One region of the Peribacillus sp. 05N428 genome, then DNA from elsewhere that is predicted to be linked to it. Evidence: riboswitches for the same ligand, from Rfam matches in the RefSeq annotation. Region 1 holds a riboswitch; each other region holds the start of a gene.
The links. Region 1 has a riboswitch for lysine ahead of AC1DIV_RS09275 (amino acid permease). Riboswitches for the same ligand answer to the same signal wherever they lie in the genome.
Positions count from the first base shown of each region.

Region 2: another riboswitch for lysine. It lies ahead of AC1DIV_RS04535 (aspartate kinase); the one in region 1 lies ahead of AC1DIV_RS09275 (amino acid permease).
Region 3: another riboswitch for lysine. It lies ahead of dapA (4-hydroxy-tetrahydrodipicolinate synthase); the one in region 1 lies ahead of AC1DIV_RS09275 (amino acid permease).

Region 1 covers NZ_JBFTMS010000007.1:78,717-89,986, forward strand. The annotation lists gene AC1DIV_RS09265 (Ger(x)C family spore germination protein) at 1-707, shown strand, start outside; gene AC1DIV_RS09270 (glycoside hydrolase family 13 protein) at 793-2,472, shown strand; gene AC1DIV_RS09275 (amino acid permease) at 2,522-3,973, opposite strand; lysine riboswitch at 4,070-4,254, opposite strand; gene AC1DIV_RS09280 (LacI family DNA-binding transcriptional regulator) at 4,513-5,475, opposite strand; partial or broken gene AC1DIV_RS09285 (metal ABC transporter permease) at 5,958-6,503, shown strand; gene AC1DIV_RS09290 (FtsW/RodA/SpoVE family cell cycle protein) at 6,651-7,823, shown strand; gene AC1DIV_RS09295 (spore coat protein) at 7,905-8,240, opposite strand; gene AC1DIV_RS09300 (hypothetical protein) at 8,254-8,532, opposite strand; gene AC1DIV_RS09305 (proline dehydrogenase) at 8,681-9,598, shown strand; gene AC1DIV_RS09310 (YuzL family protein) at 9,648-9,782, opposite strand; gene AC1DIV_RS09315 (3-hydroxyacyl-CoA dehydrogenase/enoyl-CoA hydratase family protein) at 9,944-11,270, shown strand, end outside.
Region 2 covers NZ_JBFTMS010000003.1:247,468-258,737, reverse strand. The annotation lists gene sdhA (succinate dehydrogenase flavoprotein subunit) at 1-266, opposite strand, end outside; gene AC1DIV_RS04545 (succinate dehydrogenase cytochrome b558 subunit) at 337-945, opposite strand; gene AC1DIV_RS04540 (YslB family protein) at 1,329-1,802, shown strand; gene AC1DIV_RS04535 (aspartate kinase) at 1,866-3,098, opposite strand; lysine riboswitch at 3,187-3,363, opposite strand; gene uvrC (excinuclease ABC subunit UvrC) at 3,425-5,197, opposite strand; gene trxA (thioredoxin) at 5,301-5,621, opposite strand; gene AC1DIV_RS04520 (electron transfer flavoprotein subunit alpha/FixB family protein) at 5,823-6,800, opposite strand; gene AC1DIV_RS04515 (electron transfer flavoprotein subunit beta/FixA family protein) at 6,870-7,643, opposite strand; gene AC1DIV_RS04510 (enoyl-CoA hydratase) at 7,766-8,539, opposite strand; gene AC1DIV_RS04505 (TetR/AcrR family transcriptional regulator) at 8,665-9,252, opposite strand; gene AC1DIV_RS04500 (long-chain-fatty-acid--CoA ligase) at 9,455-11,152, opposite strand.
Region 3 covers NZ_JBFTMS010000038.1:14,766-26,035, reverse strand. The annotation lists gene AC1DIV_RS23940 (hypothetical protein) at 1-557, shown strand, start outside; gene AC1DIV_RS23935 (VanW family protein) at 601-1,512, shown strand; gene AC1DIV_RS23930 (VOC family protein) at 1,836-2,255, shown strand; gene AC1DIV_RS23925 (D-2-hydroxyacid dehydrogenase) at 2,543-3,505, opposite strand; gene dapA (4-hydroxy-tetrahydrodipicolinate synthase) at 3,634-4,530, opposite strand; lysine riboswitch at 4,666-4,844, opposite strand; gene AC1DIV_RS23915 (spore germination protein) at 5,211-6,686, shown strand; gene AC1DIV_RS23910 (GerAB/ArcD/ProY family transporter) at 6,708-7,793, shown strand; gene AC1DIV_RS23905 (Ger(x)C family spore germination protein) at 7,790-8,878, shown strand; gene AC1DIV_RS23900 (hypothetical protein) at 9,521-10,012, opposite strand; gene AC1DIV_RS23895 (phosphotransferase) at 10,213-11,004, shown strand.

The DNA of each region.
Region 1 (11,270 bases):
TAGCGGTCGTTCATGGCAAAGCGGAGGATGTAGTTAAAATGGAGCCGAAGTTGATTAAAACTCCAGGGGTTCAAGTGAAGGAGCTGATCGAACAGAATATAAGGACTAATTTGCCTGATGTAGATCTTCACAGGTATTTATATGCGTGTCATGGTAAAGGGATCGATCCGGTCTTGCCCTTATTGGAAACAACAGAAGACCAAATACGGGTAAGGGGGATCGCCTTGTTTAAAACGGATCGTTATATTGGTAAATATATACCTTATGAAGACGGCTTTTTATATAAGGTCCTTAGTGAAAATTTTAAGCTGGGGAGTTATGAAATTAAATGGAAGGAAAATGACTTTACCGATATCAATAACGTGGAGTCACGTGTCCATTATCATATTTCGAATGCCAATCAAGACCCAAAGGTCAGGATTGAAGTGAAAATGAAAGCGAGTCTGCTAGAGGTCCAAGGCTACGACTTGGGCAAAGCGGTCGACCTGAATAAAATAGAGGCCAGGGCCGAGCAGGTCATTGGCAAAAAATTAAATGAGATGGTAACCATGTTTCAGGAGAACCATATAGATCCGCTTGCACTCGGTGATCATGCTAAAAGTAAAACAAGAAATTTTGATCAAAAACATTGGGAGGAGGCATATCCCGATATTCCAATCGAGGTCGATCTGGATATTGAAATGATTCAAACGGGAATAGCTGAATAAAAGTAGAATATTCTGGAGTTTTCCCCTTTATAATAGGGTATTGGTGTAAGGATTGTGTCAATGCGGCTAAAAAAGGGGGAAAAGCATGGACAAAGCATGGTGGAAAGAGGCAGTTGTGTATCAAGTGTATCCAAGGAGTTTTATGGATAGTGATGGCGATGGTATTGGTGATATAAATGGGATTTTGATGAAGCTAGATTATTTACAAGAGCTGGGTGTGAACGTGATATGGCTATCCCCAGTTTATCAATCTCCCAATGATGACAATGGGTACGATATCAGTGATTATAAAGCAATCATGACTGAATTCGGGACCATGGCCGATTTCGATAGGTTGTTGAAGGCCGTTCATGAACGTGGAATGAAGATCATGATGGACCTGGTGGTCAATCATTCTTCAGATGAACATCCATGGTTCGAGGAATCCCGTTCCTCAAAAGACAATCCGAAACGTGATTACTATATTTGGAAACCTGGCAGGGATGGGAAAGAGCCAAATAATTGGGAGTCGATTTTTAAAGGTTCAGCATGGGCATATGATGAAAGAACCGATGAATATTATTTACATTTATTCAGCAGGAAACAACCGGATTTAAACTGGGAGAACCCTAAGCTCCGTGAGGAAGTTTACAGCATCATGACTTGGTGGCTGGATAAGGGTGTCGATGGCTTCCGGATGGATGTCATCAACTTCCTTTCAAAAGATCAAAGCTATTCAGATGGAGCCGTTCATCATGAGAAGCAGTATGGTGATGGAAGCCCCTTTTTCCTGAATGGACCGCGCATACATGAGTTTCTGCAGGAAATCAATCAACGGGCACTTTCTGGACATGACGTGATTACGGTTGGGGAAATGCCAGGCGTCACACCGGAGGAAGCGCAATTGTTCACAGGTAAAGATCGTGGTGAGCTACATATGGTCTTTCAATTCGAACATATGGATTTGGGGAGGGGACCAGAAGGGAAATGGAGTAACGAAAAATGGAATCTAACCGATTTAAAGCGAATTCTCTCTAAGTGGCAGACTGGTTTGGAGGGGGATGGCTGGAACAGTTTATACTGGAACAACCATGATCAGCCCCGGGTTGTCTCAAGGTTTGGTAATGATGGAAAGTATCGTATTGAAAGCGCAAAGATGCTTGCCGCTTGTCTTCATATGCTGCAAGGTACACCTTATATATATCAAGGGGAAGAGCTGGGAATGACCAATGTTGCATTTGAAAGCATCGATGAATACCGGGATATCGAAACATTGAATTCATATGACGAACTCGTCCATTCTCATGGCTGGTCAAAAGAGCGGATGATGTCAGCCATCCACGCCCGCAGCCGGGATAATGCGAGGACACCGATTCAGTGGAATGACTCCCGGAACGCAGGATTCACGAAAGGGACCCCTTGGATTAAGGTTAATCCCAATTTTCCCGAGATTAATGCAGAAAAGGCTTACAATGATCCGAATTCCATTTTTTATTTTTATAAAAAGCTTATCCAACTGCGCAAGGAACATGATATCGTCGTTTATGGCCGTTTTGAACTGCTGTTGCCGGATGATGAACGAATATTTGCCTACACGAGATCGTTTGAGGAAGAAAAGCTGTTGGTACTGTGCAACTTTAAAGAAGAGCAGGCCTCTTATACTTTGCCTGAAGAGCTTCATGCATATTCTGCCACAAAGCTGATCGGCAATTATGATCAGGAGGAAGAAGGAATCTCCAGCAAACCCCTGCAACCATATGAATGCAGTGTTTATCATTTGAAATGAAAAAAGGACCTGTTCTTCTCCGGTTAGGGAAGAACAGGTCCTTTGCGTATTATTTTGATTTAAGGTCACATTCCTCAAGCGGAATGATTTTCGTTTTATGCTTAATTTTATAGCCGAACCATAGGACGAAAAATAGAATCAAGCCAATGTAGGAAACGAACATTGAATTCCAGTCGATCCCATCGCTGCTGAAAGCCTGATAGCCTTGTCCGATGATAATGATAATACAAAGGACAAGTGCGAATATAGGTCCGAATGGGAAGCCTTTTGCCCGGAATGGTAAAGCATTCATATCAAGGCCTTGAGCGGCGTAAGCTTTGCGGAACCGATAATGGGCAATCGCAATCCCTACCCAGGTGACGAATCCTGCCATGCCTGAAGCGTTCAATAACCAGATATAAACGACGCCATCCCCGAAAAATGAAGCTAAGAATGCAACGCAGCCAACTAAAGAAGTCACGATAAGTGCATTCACGGGCACTCCTCTTTTATCTAACTTGCCTAGGAATTTCGGTGCTTTCCCATCACATGCCAAGTCCCATAGCATACGGGTTGAAGCGTACATGCCAGAGTTACCGGCAGAGAGTACGGATGATAAAATGATCGCGTTCATGATGGATGCAGCAAATGCAAGGCCGGCCCGTTCAAATACAAGCGTGAATGGACTTACGGCAACATCTTGACTCAATAAACGTGAATCCGTAAACGGAATGATCATTCCAATAACGAAAATTGCTAGGATATAGAACAAGAGGATGCGCCAGAAAACGGATCTGATCGCTTTTGGGATATTTTTTTCTGGATCTTCACTTTCACCAGCGGTCACTCCAAGCAATTCCGTTCCTTGGAATGAAAAGCCGGCAGCCATGAATACGCCTAGAATCGTGAAGAACCCTCCGTTAAAGGGACCTTCGCCCATTGTGAAATTGGAAAAACCGATTGGGTCATTCCCACCCATGATTCCGAGAATGATCAGAACACCCGTAATCAAGAAAATGACGACTGTCACGACCTTGATCATGGCAAACCAGAATTCTGTTTCCCCGAAACCTTTAACTGACATGTAATTGATAAGAAACATAGTGATTAACGCAATGGCACTCCAGATAAATGAAGGGCTATCCGGGAACCAGAACTTCATAATTAAGACAACGGCTGCCAATTCAGCGGCAATGGTGATTGCCCAGTTATACCAGTAGTTCCAACCAATCGCAAAACCGAAGGACGGATCGACGAATTTGGATGCATAGACACGGAACGAACCGGCCACTGGCATGAACGCCGCCATTTCTGCAAGACTTGTCATTAAGTAATAAACCATGATGCCGATGACCGCATATGCCACCAAGGCACCGCCGGGACCGGCTGAATGAATGGCACCGCCACTTGCTAAAAATAAACCTGTTCCAATCGTTCCACCTAATGAAATCATCATTAAATGACGCGCTTTCAGGCTCCTTTTCAATTCAGTAGGGCTTGAAGGTGATTGTGAATTTGACAATTGATGTTACACTCCTTTTTATTGGAAGGGAACGAAAAATAAAAAAACAGCAGTCGAAAAAGATCGACGGCTGTTTATAATAAACCCGTTTATCCTTCCGAAGATAGCTCCCCACGCTTTTTAAAAAAACGTGACAGTGGTGTTCCTATTCGGTTACACCGCCAGCAAGAATATACATGGAATATACCCTAACTTCGGCAACTTATCCTTTCAAACGGAGTCTTTAATTTTCCAGAATCTCGTCCGTTTTACTTTTATAAGCTGCAGCCTCTAACTCATCGGTAAATGAGGAAGTATTCAATTTTTCTAAAATCGTTGGCGTCAGTTTGTAGGTGACGTCGGACGATTTTACTCATGAAATTCATGCAATCGCTAATAGATTGCTAGTAATTGAGTAAACTTTACTATATCAAAATTATAAAATAACTTCTGGGATATCGCAATGATTATTTTATGTGGTTATTTTTTCCTAGTTAATGAATGAAGGCAGGAAGGAAGAATCAAGTGACGATATACTAAAATATAGCACATCCTGATAACTAAACGGTTTTCCGTTTTATTAGGGCATAGTCCAGTTTTACATGTTTGACCTCTTCAGGATTCTCAAAGAGATCCACTGCCATTTTCCCGATCCATTCCAGCGGTAAGGAAATGGTCGTGATGTCTAGCATTTCGCCAAGGCTATCATTATTGAAGCCGAGAATGGCACAATCTTCCGGTATCCTTATACCCGATTTCCTAGCGGTAAGAATGAAGCCCGCCGCCGTGTCATCATTCGTGATGATGATGGCTTCAGGTTTATCCATCATCGAATTCCATTCCTGAAACAATTGTTCACCGTCTTTGATGTGATAACTGCCTTCAAACAGCCATGCTTCATTGTTTATCAGTTGATGTTTACTCATGATATCGTTAAAGGCCTTTGTACGATGGGAACTGTTCCTGCTCTTTTTACGGCCGAGGCTGTATCCGATTTTCTTATATCCTTTAGCAATCACGTACTCAAGGGCACAGGAGAAAGCTGCATAATGATCAATGCTGATGGATGAGAATTCAGCCTGGGCGGTATCTTCACATAAAATAATCGGTCCGTATTTTTGGTAATTCAAGAGGATTTTCATTTCCGAAATCCTTGAACAAACGATAATGCCATCGAGCTGTTTCATTTGCAGCATATTAAAAGCCTGGATCTCTTTCTCCCTGTCATAATTTGTTTGAAAGATGACGATATGACAGCCAATTGCATTTGCCTGTTTTGTGATTCCGTTAACGATTGCCCCGTAATATGGGTGATTGTTGAAGGGGATGATGACGCCGATAAGGTTGGTTTTCCCTTTTGAAAGATGAATGGCGTTGATGTTTCTCGTATAATTCAAACGATTGATCGCTTCTAAGACGCTCTTTCTTTTATCGGGGCTTACATATGGATGATCATTCAATACACGAGACACTGTTGAGACAGATACACCAGCACATTGAGCTATTTCTTTAATATTTGTCATGGTATCACCGTTTTTCTTTTTTTATATTGTACAGTATGAAACCCATTTCAGGGCAAGGGAACAGTGTGGGACTGCTGAAGATTTCTTCAAATAAGGTCTTGTTATGGTATTGGTTTCATCCTTTAATATTGGTCTAAGTCTTAGAGGAGGAGGAAATCATGATGTTCCAAACTTTAATCACCCTGTTTGTGCTTTGCGGAATCGAATTGGGATTTGCGTACTTGGCCATTTCCTTGAAACAGGAGAAATGAGTGGCAATGCCCGTCAAGAAGTCCGCGGCTTTATACGTGGAAACCGCGTTTACTCGTGAATTTCACGTCGTCCAGAAATAGCTCCCCTAGTTATGTTCACCAGTAAAACTCCACAATATAAATATAATTTCATCATACGGAATGACTGACTGTCAGGAAGCTGCCTAGTGGAGCTTCCTGACAGTTTTTGCTGTGTGTAAAAGTCATTGCTGATGGAATCGATAAGCAACAAATCTGGAACATGTCCTTTATGGGGAAATATCCTATACTCCGTGGAACACGATGACAATCGCGGGAATCGAGGCTGGACCAAAAGCTGTTTGGATAGTCGGCAGTTGTTTTATCCTGAACCTCTTACTGATTTTCCTTTTCTTCAAACAGTTTAAACTCGTTTCATTTGATCCATCACTTGCTGCCGCGATGGGAATTCCTGTACTGTTCTTTCATTACTTATTGATGAGCCTCATTTCACTGACAACTGTTGCTTCTTTTGATAGTGTAGGTTCCATTTTAGTAGTTGGGATGCTCATCATACCTGCGGCAACGGCCTATCTGCTGTCAGACCGTTTAAGCCGCATGATATTGGTCAGTATCGGGGTCGGGGTGCTAAGTTCCGTCATCGGCTACTATTCAGCCACCATTTTGGATGCCTCGATATCAGGTTGCATGGTGGGTTCGGCCGCCATATTATTCGGATTGGCCTTTCTCTTCTCCCCGGGCAATGGATTGGTCAGCCTATTGCTGAAACGGAGAAAATCAAAGGAATCACATGCATAGCTCTCCATGCCTGCAGGCTTCATGGAAATAACTCCATGAGGCCTGTAAACTATTCTTCGATATAGTTGTGATTTTATTTGTTTAAAGTATAATGAATAAGTGTATTTATAGATGTATCGCAGGAGCCTTTTTAAGGGAGAGTTTAGTATGGAAGAACAAAATAAATTTTCATCTCGAATAGATTTTTCTTTGGTCACAATATTGCTGTTATTATGCGTTGGAAGTTGCCTGGCAATCTATAGTGCCCAAACGACTGGACAGTACGCTGAAAACTTCTTAATAAAACAAATTTTTTGGTATATAGTGGGGATTGGAATCGTATTAGGGTTCATCACACTGGATTCGGACCAGTTGAAAAAAATCTCTTGGTACGCTTATGGCTTCGGATTATTTTTACTTTTTTTGCTGATCATTATGCCGGAAAGCATCGTTCCTGTCCGGAATGGTGCGAAAAGTTGGTTCATCATTCCGGGAATCGGTTCGATTCAGCCATCGGAATTCATGAAGGTTTTCCTGATCCTGGCTTTAGCGAATGTCATATCGAACCATCATCTCAAAAACACGCTGAAAACGATTCAAACGGATATCTGGCTGCTTATTAAAATCGGTCTTGTGACCGGTGCCCCTTTATTGTTAATCATGCAACAGCCGGATTTGGGCACCTCGCTTGTCATCATGTCAATCATGCTCGGAATGATTTTCATATCAGGGGTAACATGGAAGATCCTGCTGCCGATCGTTTCGGGAGGAATTGTCGTCGCGTCCACGGTCCTGTACTTTGTACTTTGGAAGCCTGAAATCCTGGAAAAATACCTAGGGGTAAAATCTTATCAATTCGGCCGTATCTATTCTTGGCTGGATCCATATAATTATGCCAGCTCCGAAGGGTATCACTTAACCAAATCCTTACTGGCCATAGGCTCCGGCCAGACCACAGGCAAGGGAATCGGTTCAAGGGAAGTGTATTTGCCCGAGAGTCATTCGGATTTCATTTTCAGCATCATCGGTGAAGAATTCGGCTTCATCGGATCAAGCATCATCATTTCCTTGTTTTTCCTATTGATTTACCACATAACAAAAACGGGAATGGACACGAAAAATAACTTCTATACATATATCTGTGTGGGCGTTATAAGCATGTTGACGTTCCACGTTTTTCAAAATATCGGCATGACTGTAGGCCTTTTGCCGATTACGGGGATTCCGCTTCCATTTGTCAGTTATGGAGGAAGCTCGCTCATGGGGAACATGATGGCGATGGGCTTAATATTCAGCATTCGGTATCACTATAAGAAGTATATGTTTTCTACGGATATCTAATAATAAAGCCGGCCCCCGATGGCCGGCTTTATTTGTAGCAAAAAAACAAAAGGAGCAGAATCCACCCCCCTGAATGTTTATTTATTGAATGTTCGTTCCAGATGGAAATTGATTTTTATATCCGGAAAATTGTTGATACGATTGGCCTAAGCTGGTAGCTTGCGCCTTTTCTAAACTATACCAGCCTTTTTCGAACATAAGGTTATAGAGTTCACGCTGCATCTCCTGATTTTCTTTGGAAATGGAGAAAATGTCTTGGAATAATGCTTGATTACTCATTTCATGCAGGGCAACGGAAAGGGAGTTACAAAAGTATTTTTCAGTTGTGAGCATATCATTTATAAAATCCCTGTCATTCATTTGCGGTGTTTTTGCCACGGGAGATTCAGGATTTTGGACTTTGTTTTCATTGGGCATCAAGAACCCTCCTTTATTGATATTGTTGTTGACTCTGATTTTGGTCCGGGTTCAAATGTTTCAAAATGGTATCGTAATGGCGTTGATGCATGAGTCCGCACCGATTTAACGCATCAATGATTTGCGGGTCCTTACATTGTGTGGCAAAAAAATGTGCTTTTTTAACCGCATTCAGATTCCATGCAAGCATGTCGGTCAAGTATAAGCTATCTTTCACCGAAACCATCTCCGGCGGCTGTTTCATGAAGCCGGTCGACTGCTGTTGGCTATTAAACGAATTTTGCTGTTCCATCATTCTACCTCCTTATGTGTTCTTTAATCGGGCTTAATTTTCCCTTCATGAAATTTTTTATTCTTGATTCTAAATATCTGAAAAATGGATTAAATGGTAAAATAATCTTGTGCATCTATTTTCCAAAATGATTTGGAGGGGAATGCAGATGGAAAGGATTTTGAAAAATCTATTCCTTTTTTTATCAAAGAATAAAGCTATGAAACAGGCTGCGAAAAAATACGGGCTGCGGTTTGGTGCATCTCGCTTCGTGGCAGGAGAATCCTTGTATATGGCATGTGATGTGATTGCTGAACTTAACCGGAAGGGGCTTGCTGTCACCATTGATTATTTGGGTGAATTCATTGAAGATGAACAAGAGGCAGGGAAGATGGCAGAAGAGTGCATCGAAGCCATCCGGATGATTGGCACAAATGACCTGGATTCACAGTTATCCCTGAAGCTGACCTCGATGGGCTTGGATGTGTCCGAACAAGTCGTAATGAATAACATGCGGAGAATCTTGGATGAAGCTAGAGCCCATCGTGTTTTCGTGACGCTTGATATGGAAGATTTTCCGCGCTGTCAGCCGACTTTGGATGTATTCAAAACCCTGAAGTCTGAATATAATGAATTGGGGACTGTCATTCAAGCTTATCTGTATCGGACTGAGAGGGATATTGAAGAGCTGGATGCATACCATCCGAATTTAAGACTTGTTAAAGGGGCTTATAAAGAACCAAGGGACGTGGCTTTTCCCGAAAAAAAAGATGTGGATGAGAATTTCAAGAAAATCATCAAGAAGCATATACAAAATGGAAATTACACAGCCGTTGCCACACATGATGATAAAATCATTGATTATACGAGGGACTTGGTCAAAGATCAGGGAATACCCCGGGATTCATTTGAATTTCAAATGTTATATGGCATCCGCACTGAAAAGCAGCTTGAACTTGTTAAAGAAGGATATAAGGTAAGGGTGTATGTTCCTTATGGTACGGATTGGTATGGATATTTCATGCGCCGCCTTGCGGAGAGGCCAGCCAATATTGCTTTCGTTTTAAAAGGCCTATTCAAGAAATAGGAAGCGAGAGCCGCCCCGGAAAAGGGACGGCTGCTCAACTCAAGAAGGATTATCTTTTGAACTGATTGTTTTGGCTGTTCACTTTATTGATTCCATGTTGACGTTCAGCGCCAGGGCCGGCATTGCCTTTAACACTTGCTGCGCTCACGGCTGCTTTAGAAGGATTATCTTTACGCTTCATTATATAAGTCACCTCCTGCCCGGTTATTTTTTACTGAACGGAGGAGAAATAACCGGAAGAACGCGGAGAAAAAAATATTTTTTCCTGTTTAATCATTGCGGAATTTCCAAATATATTCTATATTAGTAATAAGAAAAAATATTCAAAATTTTTTTGAATTAAAAATGAATGAACATTCATTCAATAAATTGTGTAAGGGGGATATAAACTTGGTTCGACAAATACGAAAGGCTGCTGTTCTAGGGTCAGGAGTTATGGGATCAGGGATTGCTGCACACCTTGCTAACATCGGCATTCCGACTTTATTATTGGATATTGTACCTCGTGAACTCACTGAGGATGAAAAGAAAAAGGGACTGACATTAGATAATAAACAAGTGCGTAACCGCATCAGCCAAACGGCGATTACGAAACTTTTAAAACAGAAACCAGCTCCGCTTTCGGCTAAGGGAAACATCGCGTTGATCGAGGCTGCAAACCTGGAAGATGATATAAGTCGTTTAAAGGATGTCGATTGGATCATCGAAGTGGTCGTTGAGAAGCTTGAGGTTAAGCAAAGTGTGTTCGCCCAGGTTGATCAGCATCGTAAACCAGGAAGCATCGTTTCTTCGAATACATCCGGAATTTCAATCGAAGCGATGGCAGAAGGACGTTCGGAGGACTTTCAAAAGCACTTCCTGGGAACTCACTTCTTCAATCCGCCGCGTTATCTTAAATTGTTGGAGATCATCCCTACTAAGGCAACTTCATCAGAAGTGCTCGACTATATGAAAAGATTTGGCGAAGATGTTCTTGGAAAAGGTGTTGTCGAAGCCAAGGATACCCCAAACTTCATCGCAAACCGCATTGGAACTTATGGTTTATTGGTCACTTTGAGGGAAATGCAAAAAGGCGGATACAGTGTCGGTGAGGTCGATTCGGTTACAGGTCCGTTGATTGGAAGGGCAACTAGCGCCACTTTCCGGACACTTGATGTCGTTGGATTGGATACCTTTGCACATGTTGCCAGAAACGTTTATGACCAGGTGGACGGAGAAGAAAAAGAAGTTTTCAAGATACCTGATTTCATGAATGAAATGCTTAAGAATGGGTGGCTTGGAAGCAAGTCAGGACAAGGATTCTTCTTGAAAAAAGGCAAGGAAATCCTTGAACTGAATCCCGAAACCCTTGAATATGCCGCACGAAAAAGATTAAAAACGCCTTCCATCGAAATGGCTAAACAGGCCAAGGGCTTGGATAATAAAATGAAAGCGCTTGTTTATAGCGAAGACCGTGCCGGCCAATTACTATGGAATGTCCTGAATCCGGCGCTTGTGTATTCTGCCCAGCTGCTTGGGGACATCGCGGATGACATCGTGGCGATCGATCAAGCGATGAAATGGGGATTTGGATGGTCCACAGGCCCATTTGAAACCTGGGATGCGATAGGTGTAGAAAAATCGGCAGCCCGAATGGAAGCGGAAGGCATAACCGTCCCGCAATGGGTGAAGG
Region 2 (11,270 bases), on a different contig from region 1:
GCTGCTTCGCACATCGCTTTAACCGGCGGTTGGTTAGCCAAGAAATCTCCGCCATAAACTGTATCGTCGAAGTGGATATATGGAGAATCCCCTTCACCTTTTGTATTTACTGCCCCGTTGATTCCGCCTTGGGCACAAACTGAGTGAGAGCGTTTAACAGGCACTAAAGAAAATAAATCAACCTGTTGTCCCAGCTCTGCTGCTTTGATCGTAGCCATTAATCCAGCTAGACCTCCACCAACGATAACTATTTTACCTTTACCCAATTCTGTCACTCCCTTATTTCCATTAGCCAAGCTATGTTTTTCCTAATTCTTATAAATGAACTCTATCTTCTTATACGAATGCGAAAATTGCGCTGATTCCGATATAAGAAAGAAGAACGAAAACGATCAATGTAAAGTAAGTCATGATTCTTTGCGATCTTGGTGAAACTGTAAGACCCCAGCTCACAGCAAATGACCATAATCCATTAGCAAAGTGGAAGATTGCCGAGATAATACCAACAATATAGAACACAATCATGAATGGACTAGAGAAAATCTCTGCCATCATGTCAAAGTTAACTTCAGCACCCATAGCTGCTTGAATTCTAGTTGCCCATATATGCCAAACAAGGAAAATCAACGTTATGATTCCAGTTAGGCGTTGCAGCATGAACATCCAGTTACGGAAGAAACTAAATCTGCCTAAATTGTTTTTTGCTGTAAAGGCAATATAAATTCCGTACACAGCATGGAAAATGAGCGGTAGATAGATGACGACCCATTCTACCAAAATCTTCACGGGCGTATACTCAATTAAATGAACTGCCCCATTAAAAGTTTCTTCTCCTTTTGTTGCCATAAAGTTTACCGATAAATGAAAAATTAGGAATAGACCAATTGGAATTACTCCTAGAAGTGAATGAAGCCTGCGATTCCCAAACTCACGATTTTTTGCCACTAAGTGCCCCCCCTTAATTTGTGAAAAATCATGCAAAGATAAACTGGTGGCTACCTTTTATCTCCGCGTGAAAATACAGTATAGAGTCAAAAAACTCCTCTATACTTCCTTTACAATTATGTGACATGTCCATTTTACTCCTGACTTCTATGTGCGTCAAGAAAACGGATACAAGAAATCTCTTTTTCAGAATAGATTTTATTGGATTATATTGGCTATTTTTTGTTTGTCAAGATGATATTTTGAAGAAATTTCTAATTTAACTATTAATATCCCGGTATAATTTCTCATTTTTTTCCAATTGTGATTTAAATAAATAAAAAACAGTATAATTTGCAAAAGAAATACGTTTATAATAGATTTACAGAAAGAGGCGATAAATTATGAAAAAAAATATTGCTGCTGCGATAGAAGAAGAGATTCAAACTGAAGAAATTCAAACAACTGAAGAATTCCAAGTTCCAGCTTTCGGATACGAATTAATCAGAGAAGTTCTATTGAACGATATTCTCGGAAAAGACTCTAATCAAATCCTCTATTGGGCAGGTAAACAATTAGCAAGAAAATTCCCATTGAATGGCGATCAGGAAGTGATTGAATTCTTCCAAAACGCTGGATGGGGCAATCTGGAAATCTTGAAATATACGAAACACGAGATGGAATTATCCCTGACAGGTGAAATAATCAGCCGCCGTTTGGATTTACACCCTGATTGTCACTTCCAACTTGAAGCCGGTTTCCTTGCCGAGCAGTTTACACTGCAAAAAAAATTCCTCAGCGAATCAACGGAAGAAATCAAACGCCGCGCAAAAAAAGTGATATTCACCATCCAATGGGATCCCAGAGATCCAATCTAATGAGCCCTGAAAACAGACTTACCCTTTTTACCGGAAGTCTGTTTTTTATTGGACTCCTGACACTTAAGCTAGCACATTTGCATGCTGACCAAGTTTAAATGCTTCATGAAGGGATTCAACCGCCTTCACCATTTCCTTTTCATTGACGACGGTCGAAACTTTAATTTCCGATGTGCTGACCATTTTCACCTGGATGCCTGTATTGGCCATCACTTCAAACATTTCGGCAGCCACTCCCGGATTGGATACCATACCAGAACCGACGATGGACACTTTGGCCAACCCGCTCTCCGTTTCGACTCGGTCGAACCCCAATTGTTCTTTATTATTTTCCAGCACGATCAAGGCCGCTTCCGTATCTTCACTTTTTGTGGAAAAAGATAGATTCGTCGTATCCTCGGCAGTCATGCTTTGAATGATGATGTCCACATTGATCCGGTTTTTCGCAAGCGTCGTGAAGATTGTGGATAATGCACCAAGTGATTGGGGCAAACCATATATTGTGACCCTCGTAATACTGTCTTCAAAAGCAATGCCGCGTACAATTAAGTTTTCTTCCATAGTTGCTTCCTCCTCTATGATCGTACCTGATTCTCTCTCCATGCTTGAACGGACTTCAAGCGGAATTTGATAATTTTTTGCATATTCGACAGCCCTTGGGTGAAGGACCCCCGCCCCCAGGTTGGCAAGTTCCAGCATTTCATCGTAAGAAATGGATTGGAGTTTTCGCGCGCCTTTTATGGAGCGTGGGTCCGTTGTGAAAACACCCGTTACATCCGTATAAATATCGCATCTATCCGCATTCAGCGCTGCAGCGATGGCAACCGCCGTCGTATCGGATCCTCCTCGCCCTAAGGTAGTGATTTCCCCATTTGCATCGTTACCCTGGAAACCGGCTACCACCACTATTTTCTTCTCCTGAAGCTGAGCTTGGATCCTCGTGGCATCGATGTTTAAAATCCGGGCATTCCCATGAACGGATTCCGTTTGCATGCCAGCCTGCCAGCCAGTATACGAAATGGCTTCATGTCCTTCTTCAATCAATGCCATCGTTAACAGGGAAATCGTTACTTGTTCCCCAGTCGTCAATAGCATATCCATTTCCCTCTTGCTCGGGGATCCGGAAATATCACGCGCCATGGAAACCAATTGGTCCGTTGTTTTCCCCATAGCTGAAACAACGACGACCACCTCATTTCCATTCTCCGCTTCCTCGATTACCCGATTGGCAACATTTTTGATTTTTTCTACGCTACCGACGGATGTTCCGCCGAATTTTTGAACGATTAATGCCATCCTCATGCACCCTCTCTACTTTTTAGGCAATAAAAAAAGCAATGAGAAATATCTCATTGCTGTGGTCACATATCTAATACTGTAAACACAGTGAGATAGCTCTCCAGGGTATAAACCCTGACAATCCGCCATTTCTTAAATGTCGGACCAGGAGGACAAGGTATGAGTCTTGTCTTCCTTCGGCGGCGTCCCCTTTCAAAACCTTTCATGGAAGCTCATACTTCTCCAGGTTTTTACTCTTGAATTCCGCACCTCTATCAGCACTTTTAAGTTGTCTAGTTAAAAATTCCTTTTAATCATAGCATAGAGATTTATCGGTAGCAAGATTATTCTTGTAATTTTCTAACGATTCCCTCGGCTACCCCTTTTGGCATGCCAGCTTCCATGATTTCCTCGGCCGTCGCCTCTTTGATTTTCTTCAATGATCCAAAATGCCTTAATAATTGCTTCCTTCGCTTTTCCCCGACTCCTGGAATATCATCAAGCTGGGAGTGAACCGCATTTTTCCCGCGTAGCTGGCGATGAAACGTAATCGCGAACCGATGCACTTCATCCTGAATTCTTTGCAATAGGTAAAATTCCTGGCTCCTTGAATCAAGAGGTACAAGTTCAAGCGGATTTCCGATCATCAATTGCGAGGTTCTATGCTTTTCATCCTTAATGAGGCCTGAAAGTGGAATATCCAAGCCTAATTCATTTTCCAGAATATCCCTTACCGCTTCGACATGTCCCTTTCCGCCATCAATGATGATCAAGTCCGGAAGCGGCAGCCCTTCTTTCAATACTCGTGAATATCTTCTTCTGACCACTTCACGCATCGATTCATAATCATCAGGTCCCTGGACCGTCTTGATCTTATATTTGCGGTACTCTCTTTTTTCCGGCTTCCCATCAATGAACACGACTAAAGCGGAAACGGGGTCACTTCCCTGGATATTGGAGTTATCAAAAGCTTCAATTCGATGCGGGGTGTAGATACCCAGTTGTTTCCCGAGGTTTTCCACCGCATTGATCGTTCTTTCTTCATCCCTTTCAATCAAAGAGAATTTTTCCTGAAGGGCGATGGAGGCATTTTTATTCGCCAATTTAAGCATGTCTTTTTTCGCTCCCCGTTTCGGGTGAATCGTTTTGACACCAAGCAGCCCTTCGGCCATTTCGGCATCCACAGATTCTGGCAGCAAGATTTCCTTTGGTTTAAAGTGGTTCGTAATCTCGTAAAACTGACCGAGGAATGTAAGAAGTTCCTGTTCCGGTTCATCGTAGACCGGAAAAAGCGAAACATCCCTTTCTATCAATTTACCCTGCCGGACAAAAAATACCTGAACGCACATCCAGCCTTTATCATAGGCAAAGCCAAATACATCCCTGTCGATGAAATCGGTCGTCATCATTTTCTGCTTTTCCATCGTAATATCGATGTGGGCAATCTTGTCACGGAACTCCTTGGCCCTCTCGAAATCGAGCTCTTCCGATGCCTCCAGCATTTTTTCAGTCAGTTCTTTTTTTATTTCAGTATGCCCGCCGTTCAAGAACCGGTTGATATCATCGACCATTTTTTTATATTCCTGTTCCTCTACATCATATACACATGGGGCAAGGCACTGGCCAAGGTGATAGTAGAGACAAACGCGATCCGGTAACGTATTGCATTTTCTTAGGGGATAGATGCGGTCGAGCAATTTTTTCGTTTCGTTAGCTGCAAATGCATTCGGATAAGGACCAAAATATTTCCCTTTGTCTTTTTTGACCTTTCGCGTAATGATTAGACGCGGGTGGCGTTCCGCAGTCAGCTTGATGAAAGGATACGTCTTATCATCCTTTAGCATGACATTATATTTTGGGTCATGTTTTTTGATTAAGTTCAACTCTAAAATAAGAGCCTCGATATTGGAAGAGGTGACGATGTATTCGAAATCCTCAATCTCGTTCACGAGTCGAAATGTTTTCCCATCATGAGATCCCGTAAAATAAGAACGGACACGATTTTTCAACACTTTCGCTTTGCCTACATATATGATCGTTCCCTGACGATCTTTCATTAAATAACAACCAGGTTGATCGGGAAGAAGGGCAAGTTTATTCTTTATTTGTTGATTCATGCATTCAGCCTCCTGTTCTCCCATTTTTACAATCATTATATATCAAGATAGCGAAAAAAGCTTCAAGTCCGCAGACTTGAAGCTTTTTTTAGCTAACTTACTATTACGCGTGTTTTGCAATAAGTTCAGCAAGTGCTTCTTTAGGTTGGAAACCAACAACCTTATCGACCACTTCACCGTCTTTAAGGACGATTAATGTCGGGATGCTCATCACACCGAATTTTCCAGCTGTTTCTTGGTTTTCATCTACATCCACTTTTACGATTTTTGCTGTATCGCCAATTTCAGTATCAAGCTCTTGAAGAACAGGAGCGATCATTTTACAAGGTCCACACCATGGAGCCCAAAAGTCTACAAGAACGACACCTTCGCTAGTATCTGTTGTGAAAGTTTGGTCAGTTGCATTTACAATAGCCATATATATTTCCTCCTCAAATTTACTCAAATAACTAAAAACAGTATACCACTGTTGCTCAAATCGATGCTAATATTTTGCTTCAGTGGTAGGATGTCCAAAAAAAGAGTGATTATGCAGGCCAAAAACCCTCCCCAGTAGCGCAAATAAAGGGGCAAGACATGTATCGGCTTATGCCGAATGTCTTGCCCCTCATCTGTATTATTTCTTTTACGCGTTAACTTTAAGTTTTTTGAATTCTTCCGTAAGCAATGGAACGACTTCGAAAAGATCTCCGACAATTCCATAATCAGCCACATTGAATATGTTAGCTTCCGGGTCTTTATTGATGGCAACGATAACCTTGGAGTTGGACATTCCCGCTAAATGCTGGATTGCACCGGAAATTCCGCAGGCGATATAAAGGTCAGGTGTTACGACTTTACCCGTTTGCCCGATTTGTAATGAGTAATCGCAATAGTCTGCATCACATGCTCCTCGGGAAGCTCCTACCGCTCCGCCAAGAACCTGTGCCAGTTCCTTTAATGGTTCAAAACCATCTTCACTTTTCACGCCACGGCCACCCGCGATGATTACTTTCGCTTCTGAAAGGTCGACCCCTTCACTGGCTTTTCTAACAACATCCTTAATGATTGTCCGTAAGTCCTTAATATCCACACTTAATGTAGAAACATCACCAGAACGGGACTCATCTTTCGCTAATGGTTCGATATTGTTCGGACGGATTGTCGCGAAAATCACGCCAGCTGTAACAATTTTCTTTTCAAACGCTTTACCAGAATATATCGGGCGGGTGAAAACGATATTTCCGCCTTCTTCTTCAATGGATGTAACGTCGGAAATCAATCCTGATTCAAGTTTTCCAGCCAATTTAGGTGCAAGATCTTTTCCTAAGGCCGTATGTCCAAAGAAAATCCCTTCCGGCTTTTCCTGCCCGATGACGGCAAGCAAGCTTTGCGCATATCCATCTGAAGTATATTGTTTCAATTGATCATTTTCGACTGCAATAACCCGGTCTGCACCATACTGGATCAATTCATTACCGAAATTCTGAACGCTGTCACCAACTAAAACACCAACGATTTCCCCGCCATCCGCAGCAAGCTTAGCCGCACCGATAGCTTCAAATGATACATTTCTTAGTGAACCATCACGAACTTCGCCCAATACAAGAAACTTTCTAGCCATTTATAAAAACCTCCTGTGCTCTATTTTTCTTTTTGTCGTGTGTTGTTGTTTTGAAAAGTACCGTTTCGATTAAATCACTTTTGCTTCACTGCGTAATAATTGAACAAGCTCGGTAACTTGAGCACTGATTTCCCCGTCCAAAACTTTTCCAGCTTCTTTTTTAGCAGGAAGGTAAATTTCAATCGTTTTTGTTTTGGCCTCAACATCGTCTTCTTCCAAATCCAGGTCATCCAATTCCAATTCTTCAAGCGGTTTTTTCTTTGCCTTCATGATTCCTGGCAATGAAGGATAACGTGGCTCATTTAGCCCTTGTTGCGCTGTCACCAATAATGGAAGAGAGGCTTCGATCGTTTCAGAGTCACCTTCGACATCACGGATAACGCTTACATTTCCATTTTCTATGTCCAATTTAGTAATGGTTGTAATATAAGGAATCTCCAAAATTTCGGCAACGCGTGGTCCCACTTGACCGGAGCCGCCATCGATTGCAACGTTCCCTGCAATGATTAGATCGGCGTTTTTATCTTTTAAGTATTCGCCAATAATTTTGGCAGTCGTGAATTGGTCGCCATTTTCTATGTCGTCTTCTATATTTATCAATACAGCTTTGTCAGCACCCATTGCCAGCGCTGTGCGTAATTGCTTTTCAGCCTCTTCCGTTCCGACAGAAATAACCGTTACTTCGCCGCCTTGTGCATCACGCACCTGGATTGCTTCTTCAACTGCATACTCATCGTATGGATTAATGATGAATTCTGCTCCATCCTCATTGATTTTCCCGTTGGATAGTGTAATTTTTTCTTCTGTATCAAATGTTCTTTTCAGCAGTACATAAATGTTCACGATAATACCTCCCGAATAATTTGAGTTTTGAAGATTATGAATTTTATTGATATATAGTAATGTTCTACAGATTTCACCAAAATCCTGCATGATATATAAAAATAGTTATTTAAACCGAAACATCATTTCCCTTTGAATACAGCTTCCCTTTTTTCAATGAAAGCGGCGATTCCTTCTTGTGCATCAGCAGTATCGAAAGCCTGGCCAAAGAGGGCAGCTTCCCTTTCCACACCTTTATGGTAGGAATCATGCTTGGAATAATTCAATAACTCAATGGCCGACTTTAATGCCAGTGGGCTCTTCTTGGCAATTTTATTGGCTAGATCCTTAGCTTTTGGAATCAGTTCTTCATCCGTGAAGGCATGATTCGCCAATCCGCATTGCACAGCTTGGGTGCCTGAAATCGGTTCACTTGTAAACAGCATTTCAGCTGCCTTTGCCATGCCTACGTAACGAGGAAGACGTTGGGTCCCAGCAAACCCGGGGATTAAGCCCAACTGCAGCTCAGGCAAACCAAGTTTAGCCCTTTCGGTGACCAAACGGATGTGGCAGGCCATAGCCAGCTCCAATCCTCCGCCAAGCGCCGCTCCATGGATGGCTGCAATGACCGGTTTTGGAAAAGATTCGATTTTCTCAAATACAGATTGACCATTCTTGGTCAGCTTCTCGAAGGCTTTCCCGTTTTTCACTTCCGTAAACTCTTTAATGTCCGCTCCTGCAGAGAAGAATCTTCCTTCACCATGAAGAAGGACAACCCGTACGGCTTCGTCTTTCTCAATTTGATCGAATGCCTGTGAAAGCTCTCCGATGATAGCCGAAGAAAGTGCATTTGCTGGTGCATGATCAATCGTTATAAAAGCCACATGATTTTCGACAGAAAGCTTAAGATATTCCATATCAATCCCTCCAGGCATACTAGTCAAACTTTTTTGAAAATTCTATATGTATCACTTCCAGTTAAAGCTAGAAGCAGAATTAACCGATTCTTTCGAGGATGGCTTGCCATCCTCTATTTAAATCGTTAACTTTTCAGGCCACAGCCGCCAATCAGCAGGCGGTGAACGTCTGGTGCAAGGTCAGGAAGCGAATACTTTTGCTCATTCATGACCCAAGTCGTCACAGTTTCATCAATCGTTCCAAAAATCATCTGCCTGGCAAGTAAATTATTTAAATCAGGCAGGAATTCGCCGTTCTCTTTTCCTTCTATAATGATCTGATCGATTAAATTTAAATACCCTCTTAACACATCATTAATCCTAAGGCGCAATTCTTTATTCGACTGTCTTAATTCCAACTGAGTGACAATTGCTAAATTCACGTCTTCTGAAAGGTTTTTAAAATGTTTTTGGATGAGCACATGCAGTTTTTCCGAAGCAGTGCTCTTTCCTTTTATCTCTTCTTCGATCTGTTCCACAAAATAGCCCATCTTTTCATGGAATAATGATATTAAGATATCTTCTTTATTTTTAAAATAAAGATATATGGTGCCATCCGCTACGCCTGCCTGCTTGGCGATTTTGGATACTTGGGCTTGATAGTAACCGTTTTGGGCAATGACAATAACGGCCGCATCAATAATTTGATTATACTTTGGTCTGTTGCTTTTCACTGGATGTCCCCTTTCAGAAAAATGAATGAACCATCATTCATATTTCTATCATAAAATGATGACCCTTTACTGTCAAGCAAAAACTTATTTAAGGATCCCTACATTCCACTTCTGTTCATTGTACAGTCACCATCCATAGCTTGTCCAGCTGTTCTGCAAAACGGAGCCTTCTTCCGCTGCTCCGTTAAAAGGGGGTGCTTGATTAAGCTTCTTTTCTTTCCTCGGATATTTTTTTCTTTTCCTCCTCGATAAGGACTCTTCTCAGGATCTTTCCTATCGTCGTTTTAGGAAGTTCATCCCTGAATTCATAGCTTCGCGGTACCTTATACGAAGCCAGGTTCTTTCTGGCAAATTCATTCAATTCCTCTTCAGTGACCTTGGCATTTTTTTTCAGGACGACAAAGGCCTTGACGGTCTCTCCTCGATAAGGGTCAGGGATGCCTGCCACAACTACTTCCTGTATGGCCTCATGCTCGTATAGCACCTCTTCCACCTCACGTGGATATATATTGAAACCGCCGGCAATGATTGTATCCTTTTTCCTCTCGACGACATAAAAGAACCCCTGCTCATCCATATAACCCAGATCGCCAGTAAGCAGCCAGCCATTTTTAAAGGTTTTTTCCGTTTCATCCGGACGGTTCCAATAACCTTTCATTACCTGTGGTCCTTTTATGGCAATCTCGCCTATTTCATTCGGAGGAAGCTCTTCATAGGACTCCAGGGACAGGATCGCCGAGTCAGTGTCCGGCCACGGCAGTCCAACGCTTCCTTTTACACGCGGCTGATCCCAAATGAAATTTGCATGTGTCACAGGTGAGGTTTCAGAAAGTCCATAGCCTTCAACAAGCTTCCCGCCGGTAATTTTCTCAAACTGCTCTTGAACCTCTAAGGGCAATGATGCAGAACCGCTAATACAGGCATTGATGGAAGAAAGATCATATTTAGCGATATCCGGATGGTTCAAGAGGCCGATATACATCGTTGGCGCTCCTGGAAACATGGTCGGTTTCTGTTTTTGGATGGTTTTAAGCGTCGCTTCGACATCAAACTTTGGCATGATGATCATGGTGTTCCCTTCCATGACCGAAAGAACCAAGACCGTAGTCATACCGTACACATGGAAGAAAGGCAGAATCGCAAGGATCCTTTCCTCACCGCGCTTATTTTTATAAAGCCATGCATTACACATTTTCGTATTTGCCAGCAAGTTCTTATGGGTAAGCATGACTCCTTTGGGAAAGCCTGTAGTCCCACCTGTATATTGTAAAAGGGCAAGATCATTATCCACATCGATCGGCACAGTGACTTCTTCAGTGATCTTTCTTTTCATGATTTCGGAAAATAAATGATGATTCCCTTCATGCTCCACATTGATGACAATGCCGTATTGCTTTTTTTGAATAAAAGGATAGATAAGATTTTTCGGGAATGGCAAATATTCCTTGATAGCGGTTACAATTATATGTTCAATATCCGTTCTTGATGCCACTGCAGAAACACGGGGAAATAAAATATCCATCGCCAAAATCATTTTCGCTCCGGAATCTTTCATTTGATATTCTAATTCACGTTCAGTATAGGTTGGGTTCGTTTGAACCACGACTCCTCCGGCCATCAATATCCCAAAAAAGCTTATGACACCTTGAGGGCAGTTAGGAAGCATGACAGCAACGCGTTCACCTTTTTGAAGCCCGATACTTTTTAAATAGGCTGCAAACTTTAAAGCAGATTCATGCACTTCCCGGAAAGTTAATTCTTTTCCCTGGAAATGAATCGATACTTTATCAGGGAATTCTTCGGCTGATTCCTTCAAAAAAGAATAAAGAGGTTTATCTTCATACGACAAAACAGCGGGTATTTGTTCCGGATAAATAGCTTGCCATGGCTTATTGCTCATTTGCCCCCTCCTTCTGAATATTCTCAATACTCTTAATCATTATAATACAATCGGGATTTTCTTACAATTGCCGAATTTCAGAGTATAAAGACCTTACGATGAGAAGCAGGATAGTAAA
Region 3 (11,270 bases), on a different contig from region 1:
AATGGAGTTGGAATAGAAGAGCCATTATTGTATTAATCAATAATCAAATGATTGCTGCATCCATGCACGGAATGCCACATGGTGCTGGTGCTCTTCCAAATGGTTTTTCAGGTCATTTTTGCGTTCATTTCTCTGGAAGTATTACGCATCGGTTGAAAAACGAAGATCTTTCTCATAAATTAATGGTATTGAAAGCGGCTGGTAAGCTTGATGATTATATACAAACGGTAAATCCTTACGAACTTATACGTATTTTTACCATTGCCATTAATCAAGGAAATCAGGAATTATTAGCAATGACCTTATCTAATCCGAGTCAAGCCAACGATGTCACTAAACTTGTTAAAGATATTACATACTTTGGAGTGGTTGACCCTTTAAGACAACCGCCTGAACAGCTAAATGGTCTATTTCTCGTGGATGTACCCGTTCAAGTAGCTATTTATAAGAAGAAAGAAGGCAAAGAAATAAAGGTTATGCATTTTATGATCCGCAAGGAGAGTTTGCCTGATCGTTGGTTTATTGATCAAGATGCAATTTATGAAGACTTGAAGTGAAAATTGTGAATGTTCAAGGAAACCAACCCAGGAGGTGCATTAAATGAGATTAACATGGATTGCCGGACTTTTGCTATTCGTTCAACCAGTGAATATTTCTGAAAGCTTATTGGTAACCCACCAAGGACAAACGATTGCCAGTGTCGACCATGCTGATATTACAATGCCCTACCTGGATGTTCCTATGGTAGACGTGGATAAATACAATCAATTTGTCGAAAAAATAGACCGGCAAGTTTACCAAAAACCTGTAAATGCCACAATGGACAAGCAAGGTAATATTCTACCTGGGCGGGTAGGTTACAAGCTATACCATCGAGCCTTTAAAGAGCAATTTCATTCCTTTTTGTACAGTAGTAGATCATACAAACTAGAAGTACCTTTGCTTGCTATTCATCCAAAGGTTGACAGCGAAATACTTGCGGAAATTCGTGAAAAAAAGATAGGTGAATATAGAACCTATTTTAATGTGAACAATAAAAATCGTTCAAATAATATCTCACTTGCTGCAGAAGCCATTAATAATTATGTCGTGTTTCCAGGAGAGGTCTTTTCTTTTAACCAAGCTGTTGGCAAGAGGTCAGTAGAAAAAGGATATTTGCTCGCTCGGGTTATCGTTAAAGGAGAGTTTTCTGAAGGGATTGGCGGAGGGATTTGCCAGGTTTCATCAACATTGTTTAATGCTATCGACAATGCAGGGTTGCAAACGATTCAACGCTATTCCCATACAAGGAGCGTTCCGTATGTTCCATCCGGCCGCGATGCAACAGTAAGCTGGTATGGGCCTGATTTTAGTTTTAAAAACAAGTACAATCAACCGATCCTGATCCGGGCTACGATCCAAGGAGGAATGGTGAGTATCATGGTTTACTCTTCAGATATGATTAATTATAAAATACGAAAGATTCCTGATGCTTCAAAGCAGATATCCAAAGAACAAATTATTCGTTCGTAAAAGTACACGTATACGAATGGGGGCACCTTTGGCAAATTTGATGTATATATAGAAGAAACGCGTAAAAACAGCCTTTGCTTATTGGAGCAAGGGCTTGTTTGGGACATTTTCTTGAAAAAGAGAAGGGTTTATTCGTAGGTAAATCGAAGTTAATCAAAGGAATAAATGTTCAAACCACTTTTGATGAAATATTCACCTACACTGACATACTGTTGTCAGCATAGACGTTTACACTAGCTATCGGAACTGCAACTAGGAAATCACCCGGTGACCCTAAATATTGAAGTATAGTTACTTACTCAACATTGAGGAGGAAATCGATTATGAGCGAAACAAACACATTAAGAGGACTCACCACCGTCAGTTTTTGGGCCGACGATCTAGTGGCGGCAAAGAAGTGGTACGCAGAGCTGCTGGGTACCGACCCATACTTCGAACGCCCGGGATATGCCGAGTTTCGCCTCGGGGACTACCAGCACGAGCTGGGCCTAATCGATAGCCGCTACGCGCCCGGTGGTTCGTCGACCGGAGCGGCCGGGGGTGCCGTCGTGTACTGGCACGTCGACGATGTGACAGCAACTTTCGAGAAGCTGCTGTCTATGGGAGCGAAAGAACACGAGGCACCCACAGTTCGCGGTCAGGGGTTCATTACTGCATCCGTGGTTGATCCCTTTGGGAATATCCTAGGCATTATGTACAATCAGCACTATTTGGATGTTCTGGATTCGAACAGAAAAGCGTGATCCGCGCTGACGGCATTCAAAGCATGTCCAGTTTGCATTACTCGCATCTAGTTCGTATATACAATTTATAGAATCGTTTACTGATCGGAGCTGTCATTAAGGCAGCTTTTTCTTATGGAACTATACATAAGGAGATAATAAATGGATGGTACAATTGCGTTATCTCCATCGAAAAAAGTATCTATTGTGAGGGGATTTTTGATTTGTAAGAGGAATATAGAGCTAAATAAATGTAAGCCGCATTCCTTCGATGAAAAATGCGGCTGTTTCAAAAATTATTTAAGGGTTTAATACCCTCGATTCCGATCTACCATTCCACTTAATGGTTGTTCACTTGAAAATCGCCTTAAATTTTCTATGAAAAAGTTGCTCACTTCGTTAATCGTACTGGGCCCTGACAGGTGGGAAGTGACAAACACATTGGGCATGGACCAGAAGGCATGTTCTTTTGGCAACGGTTCTGTCTCAAATACATCAAGGACTGCTCCCTGAAGATGTCCTTCCCGCATGACAGATAGTAAAGCCCCTTCATCTATCAATGCGCCGCGGCCAACGTTGATAAGGTAAGCGTTGGGTTTCATCGCTAAAAGTAGGTCCTGGTTAATGATATGATAAGTGGAATCCGTTAAAGGAAGCGTCAGGACCAAATAATCCAGGTCTTTTACAAATTCACCCCATTGATCTGGAGTAAAGTGGAGATCCACGAGTGTTGCTTGTTTTCCACTAAAGCTTAACCCATGTACATTCATATCAAATGCTCGGGCTTTACGAACAAGTTCAGCGCCAATCGATCCAAGTCCAGCGATCCCGATTGTTTTCCCTTTTAGGGTTTCAGAAATGAAAGGATCCCACCTTCGCTCCAATTGCGATTGTTTCATCCGAGGACCGTCTTTCACTATGTCCAAGAGAAACAAAAATACATATTCAGAGATGTAAGCACCAAATTGGTCAATAATTCGAGTTATTGTAATGTTTTGAGGTATCGAATTGTCTGCTATCAAATCATTGACCCCTGCTCCCATTGATTGAAACCAGCGAACAGATGCGGCTATTGGTTTACATAGTAATTGTGTAGGAAAATTCCACCCCAAGATAACTTCAGTGCCTGGTAAATATTTTTCTGCTTCCTCCAAAGTTTTCGCTGTCTTCACCGATATGAACCCACTATTGCGGATACGATCAGCATAAGCATCGACCTCTGTCTGAATAGGACTAAATACAAGAATGTTTGGTTTGTGTGTACCCCCCATTGGCTCTCTCCTTATTGATTCTTTAAATATAGTGTAAATTCTTCCACCTGAGTCGTACATGGATAAAAAAACAGTGCATTACTTTCGAGTATGCACTGCTTTTTAAAATTTCTCCAGAATCATTCGTTTTATTTATTTAACAAAATGGCTTCTGCGTTACTAGGCTGCAGAGCTGTTTGCAGTGTTCTTTTTTCTTCATCGTTTAAAGGGACCAATGGTAAGCGGACACCTCCAACATTTAATCCCCGCATATTTAATGCTGATTTTACTGGTGCCGGGCTTGGTGCAGCAAATAATGCTTTCATGATTGGAAGAAGTGTACGATGTGCAGCGGCAGCACCATGGACATCACAATTTTTAAAGCTATTGATCATTTCTTGCATTTCATTGCCAATTATGTGTGAAGAAACCGAAACGATGCCTGCTCCACCGATGGCTAAAACCGGTAATGTTAACCCATCATCGCCGCTGTATAAAGTAAAATCACTAGTTGTTTTGCTTATGATTTGTGCCATGGCATCCAAGTCACCACTTGCTTCTTTTACTGCCACGATATTGGTGATTTTTGAGAGGCTGACAATCGTCTCCACTGACATGTTTACAACACTTCGACCTGGAATGTTATAAAGCATTACCGGTAATGAAGTGGAATGGGCAATAGCGCTAAAGTGCTGAAATAATCCTTCTTGAGACGGCTTGTTATAGTATGGGGTAACGAGCATGATTCCGTCGACTCCTGCTGCCTCCGCTTGCCTTGTCAAGCTGATGGAAGCTCTCGTGTTATTTGAGCCGGTTCCAGCTATGACTGGAACTCTTCCATCAACAACTTCTACAACAAATTTGAATAAATCCACTTTCTCTTCTTGAGTTAATGTAGGGGACTCTCCAGTTGTACCGGCTATTACTAATCCATCAGAACCATTAGCAATTAAATAGTTTACTAAAGTTCTCGTAGCATTAAAATCAACCTCTTCATTATGATTGAACGGGGTAACCATTGCGGTTAAAACTTGGCCAAAATTCATAACTTCACACCCTTTTGTATAATTTTTTAAAAATATTCAGAGGTGGTTAGGGCCATTCAGGAGTAAACGCAAAAAAGCAACAACGAGGATTCGCTGCTGCATTAGAAACAATATTTACCAAGAAAATGTTTCCGCGCATAAGATAGCCCTCCATATAGTTTCCTATATGACAGTCCTGTATTTATTCAATAGCAGAACCAGCTTCAAGAACATGAGATTCTTTCCGCTTCGGCAAATTCCCCTTTCCACAATAGTCATAGGATCTCATTCTCCTCAAAATGTGTACTAATGGTCTTTGCTCCTCTATCCTCACTTCAAAAGATTCCGAAGTAAGAAAATATTTAATTGATTGTAATATAACAGGGAATCCATTCTGTTGCAAGCCTAATTATGAAGTTTTTTAAGAATGCTAGAAATCTATGGAAATGGCTAGAGTATTGGGGTGGATTCATCTTTATTCGTTATAAGTTGAATAAATATTTAATGGACGAGGGTTCTAAACGAGGGAGTAGTAGAAAATACAACTCCCCTTTTATGATTCTTTTTTATTTATTCGATTAAAACTCAAATTACAGTTGGCCACTAATTTTAATCGGTAATTTCAACTAAGTATTCGTGCGTATAAAAACCTTCAATTCGTAAATAATATCCATATCTTACAATCAAAGGAGTGAAGTCTATTGAAAAGATATTCATTCTTTAAAAAGCAAGAAATTCATAAATCTACAGACTTCACTGATGTACTCAAACATCTGCAAAAGTCCAAGGACTTCACAAGCTTTACACTCGATTTTGAAAATGAAATATACTGTGTATCTTTTTTCGATACATTAATTGATAAAGATATAATGCATAGGGACCTCCTTCCTTTTTTACATACAAATTCTTCAACTCTGGAAGAGCTTGTACACAACTTGCCAATAGAGGGGCTTGTTTTTACAAAAAATCCTGCTGAACTACAAAGTCAGCTGTTAATGGGTTATATAGCCATTACATTAAATAATCAATCTGATCAAGCAGTTTTAGTTAAAGCAGCAAATAACACTTCGAGGCAAGTTACACTGCCAGAGGTAGAGTTCAGTGTTGTCGGTCCGAAAGAGGCACTGGTCGAATCACTTGATACGAATATATATTTAATCCGAAAACGGCTTCCAATTGCAGAACTTGCTGTTGAAGAAATTATTGTTGGGAAGTTATCCAAAACAAGAGTAGCTGTGATTCATATAGAAGGAATTGCAAATAGCGAGAATGTAGAAACCGTCATACAGCGCATATCTGATTTAAGGGTTAACCAAATAATTGATAGCTCCTATATTTCCCAAATGATTGAAGATAATAAAAATTCTCCTTTTCCTCAATTTATCGATACGGAACGACCTGATCGATTGGCTGCAGTACTTGGAGAAGGCAAAGTAGTGATCTTGGTGGATGGAGCTCCACATGGCTTACTTGGGCCCTCTACATTCTTTGAGTACTTTGCGGCATTCGAAGATTATTTTCTCAACTGGACAATTGCCTCATTCTTTAGGCTTATTCGTTTTTTTGCTGTATTGTTTTCCATCTTAATGACCCCCATATATGTCGCAATTCTCACCTATCATTATGAGTTGATCCCAAAGGATTTAGTCAGTACGCTTGTGATTTCTCGTAGCGGAATTCCATTTCCACCGATTTTAGAAGCATTAATCTTGGAATTAGCCATCGAACTTCTCAGGGAGGCAGGAGCTAGACTGCCGACTAAAGTAGGTCAAACAATAGGTATCGTAGGTGGTATTGTTATTGGGACGGCATCTGTTGAAGCAGGGCTGACGAGTAATGTATTGTTAATTCTTGTTGCATTGTCGGCTCTTGGTTCTTTTACTACACCTGTTTATCAAATGGGTAATACCATTCGCTTAATTCGATTTCCTCTCCTACTCATGGCTTACTTTTTAGGATTATTGGGTATAGCTATCAGTTTTTGTTTTTTGCTTGTGCATTTACTGAGGGTAACTTCCTTAGGGAGGCCATTTCTTGAACCATTATATCCGCCAAGGATTTATGATATGCGGGATGCCTTGATTCGTTTACCATTTTTTCTTCAGGCTAAACGTCCAATTGAGGTTCAGACGGAAGACACCGTTCGGTTAGAACCCAAGGAAGATACTAAAGACTAAGTGAGAGTGGAGGTTTCTTACATGAACGATAAAAGTGATCAAATCTCGCCTTTTCTAGTCTTCTTTTTAATCGTTAAAATTCAGGTAGGTGTAGGGGTCCTGGGATTTCAAAGGATAATCATTAAATCTGCTGGCCATGATGCTTGGATGGCGGTCATTATAAGTGGTGTAGTCTTTTCATTGGGTATTTGGGGTATGTACAACCTATTAAATCGGCACGATATGGACTTAATAGGCATACAGAAACGACTTTTTGGAAAGTGGCTTGGCGGTTTACTAAATATCATTTGGATACTGTATTGGCTGATGGTGGGGATTTCTGTTTTAAGATCCTATCTTGAAATCGTTCAATCCTGGGTATTCCCCCAAATTAACACATGGTTGGTGACCTCCATATTTGCTTTATTAATTTATTATGTGGTTTTAGGTGGGTTTAGAGTGGTCGCCGGTATTTGTTTTTTAGGGATCAGTATCCCTTCTTATTTAATTCTAACTTTTTATTTCCCGCTGGAATTTACACATTTTCGCAACCTATTGCCCATATGGGATCATTCTCTTAAAGAAATGGCCCTTGCATCTAAGCAAATGTCATATAGCTATTTAGGCGTTTCCACTTTAATGATGTATTATCCATTAGTTAAGCATCGTAAAAGTTCACAAAAGTGGGCGCAACTAGGAAATCTTACTTCTGTTTTCCTTTATTTATGCCTAACGATCCTGACAATAGGGTATTACAGTGAAGGCCAAATCAGTAGATATATTTGGGCAACTTTGTCTTTTTGGGGAATTGTACAAATGCCTTTTGTTGAACGGTTTGAGTACATAGGAATCGCTACATGGGTCTTAGTTTTAGTACCTAGTGTATGTCTCTATATGTGGGTTTCGGCAAGGGGGATTTCACAATACTTTAAAATGAAGCAGAAAACAATTTATGCTCTACTATTAATTTTATTGGTTGTGATGACAAATCTAATTAAAGGCAGGGGAATGATTAATCAATTTGTGGATTACATTTCAAATTTAGGATTGATTTTGGAAATTCCTTATGTCTTATTTCTGGTTTGTTTATCTACTGTCATATCAAATAAAAAGGAAGATAAAAAATGAAAATTTTATTCGCGAAATTGGCCCTGATACTTCTTTTAATTAGTGTTCTCTCAGGCTGCATGGGGGTGGAAAGCAAAGTTCTCGATGAAATAAATTTGGCAACAGCCATCGGATATGATTATGTCGATAAGACTCATTTCGAAGCTATCGCTGTAACACCTCTTTATTATCCTGATAAAACCATTAAAAATATTACCTTTAGTTCGAAATCATCACTTAGTAAAGACGTGCGAGATGAGATGAATCAGCAATCTGAAAGACCCATATTTAGTGGGAAATTAGAGGTGGTTTTATACGAAAAAAGGCTTGCGAAACAAGGGATATTCTATCTAATTGATACATTAATCAGAGACCCTTCAATTGGAACTACTTTAAAACTCGGCATTGTAGAAGGGAGTTCAAAGGGTGTGTTAAGCCCGCAGTTTGGCAACATAGATAAAGGAATTTATTTATCTAATACAATTGAACAAAATATAAAAATGGGTATGTTGCCTAGAACTAACCTCCATCTTTTTTTGTATGCTCATTACTCTGAAGGAATGGACCCATTCTTACCTATCGTAAAAGCATTGGATGGGAAAGTTTATATTAAAGGAAATGCCATGTTTAATAGTAAAGGGGAATACGTGTATCAGACTAAGAGCCGAGAAAATGTTATTTTCAAAATGTTATATGAAAATACAACAAGCAAGGAAGGGTTCTCTACAAAAATTGAAGGGAGAGAATTTGCTTCCGTCAACAATATAAAAACAAAAAGGTCTTATAAGATTTCAAAGCCGATGACAGATACTCCTATAACGATCGATCTCGAGATAAAGGCAATATTGCGAGAATATACCGGTGATGAAGTAACTCCTAAAATGATTAAAATTATAGAAGATAAAATGTCCAAAGATGTGAAGGAACGCTCGGAAAATTTAGTGAGGAATTTTCAAAAACTACATGTTGATCCCCTAGGGATTGGCGAACAAGTACGAACGAGGACTAGAAGCTGGGATAAGAAAAAATGGGATGAAATTTATACTTCTATCCCGATAAATGTGAATGCTAAAGTTGAAATTTTAGAATCGGGCGTTGTGGAATAGGAGTAAACTGAGTTGCGGTTTGGGGAAATAAAGCGACAGGAGTTCTTCTTTATAAAAAATGAAAAATTCCGGAGTTGATTTGTAAAATATTAGCATCATTTACAGGGTGCTTTTTTTTGCTGAAAATTATTTTATAAATTATCTGGATGTTTTACTTTAGTATTAGTCTCAATTGAGCCTAAAAATCACGTTTAAATTAATACGTTTGGAACGTTTACTTTTGCGACGCTAATTAAAGATATAAAAAGCTCTGCCTTGCATTTCAAGCATCTGCAGACTATATATCTAATATTCTAAAAATCCCTTGAATCACCACTAGATTTTGCTAAAAAAGCAAGAGACGTAATTAGAGAATTAAAAGTGTAGTCATACCATCCGAGACAAGCTTTACATCAAGGAGATTTACAATCCCCCTGATGTTCTCTTTTTGCATATCATGTTTCTTATTTATTTCCTGGAGCAGGCTAAGTAGGGGGCGTGCGTTTATGACACTAACAAAACAGCAAAAAGACAATTAATAAATTAATTGCCTTTTTTTATCCTGCTTGGAATGGAGAAGAATATGAAGGAGTCATTCAGAACTTCCTGACCCCCGTCTCCCATAGGGGAGTTTTTAATTTTTTCCCAATCCTCTATAAAGTCTTAAGCATTAAACATCGGTTGCGTTGTAGCGGGACAAATCGTTTTAACGGAACAAATAGATGAAAGGCTAATAGTGAAATTACCCATTGCTCTGTCAGTAACTATCACTTGTCCGGTAACAGCATCAAAACTGCGTAACTCTACAAATATAGGTTTAAATGGTTCAGCGGTTGTAGTGAATCCAATGATTGAACCTATGGTAGAATTTCTTAAAAACTCACTTATTTGTTGTCGGGTCTGACATGCTTGTCCGATTGGCGAAAATCTTTTTTGTTTATGCCCTTTGTCCTTTGCTTTATCACAGCAGGATGACTTATCACAGCAGGATGACTTATCACAGCAGGATGATTTATCATGGCAGGATGATTTATCACAGCAGGATGACTTATCACAGCAGGATGATTTATCATGGCAGGATGATTTATCATGGCTGGATGAATTATGACCGCAGAATGGATTATGACGGCATAAAAAATCATTACTTAAATTCATAAATATCACTCCTTTTTCTACTATATATATGAGATAAAACAAAACATGCTTGTACAAATTTACTAAATTCCCGGCCTTTATCGGATCCGTCTATGAATATTTCTAAGTAATGTTTTGTGAATCGTAACTGTCTATAAGGCAGTTACAAACAGGAATTGTTTTACGTGTTATAGAAAGTCATATTAGGGAGGGATCCATAGATGTCAAACCTTGATAATGAAGAAATGCTAACAGGAGGGAATGTTTCTGAAGTTTATCGTTCAGGAGATACTGTGCGACGGGAATTAAAGCCTGATAGTCCCAAGATTCATAAGCTATTAAAGCATTTGGAGAATAAAGGTTTCAGTTATGCACCAAAGTTTTTAGGTATTGATGAAAAAAGAAGAGAAATATTATCATTTATTGAAGGAGAAGCTGGTAATTATCCTTTAAAGGAATACATGTGGTCAGATGATGTCTTAATGGAAATAGCGAAAATGCTCCGTCTTTATCATGATTCTGTCAGTGATTTTTCATTTGATGACAGCTGGCAACCGATAGATAACACCCCACAACAACCTGAGGTGCTGTGCCATAATGATTTTGCCATGTACAACATTATTTTTAATCATAAAAAACCAATGGGTATTATTGATTTTGATGTTGCTGGACCTGGTCCAAGACTTTGGGACATAGCTTACACACTGTATACTTGCGTTCCCTTAAGCAGATTTCATCTTTCTGAAGCAGGTGAGAAAGTTTATTACCATTCATTACAGCATGGCACCCGTATAAAACAAAGAGTCAGATTGTTTCTTGAATCTTACGGTGAGGGAATAGAAGCAAACTATTTGGAAATGGTATTGCTGCGATTAGAAGGGTTATGTAAAACAATTACAAGAAAAGCCAGTGAAGGGGACATTGCTTTTCAAAAGATGATAGAGGAAGGGCATCTTGAACATTATCAAAACGATATTAATTTCATTCGGAAACATGGAAAAGAGTGGATGTAAGGGTGGGTTATTGTTTAATTAACGGGTGCTTTACACAAGAAAAGAATCCATTTCGATCAAACTTTTTTCAAAATGGATTCTTTTTATTTACGTTAATATGTGGTTCAGGAGAGGATTTTGATCAGTCTTGATTCTAAAATTACACATGGATCTTAATTAGTTCTATATTTTTATAAATGGACTTATGATCATTAATCAGCACCTATATATTCAACTCTAAGGGGATTTTTCACCTGATAATTATCCTCATGATTCATCGCATCTTT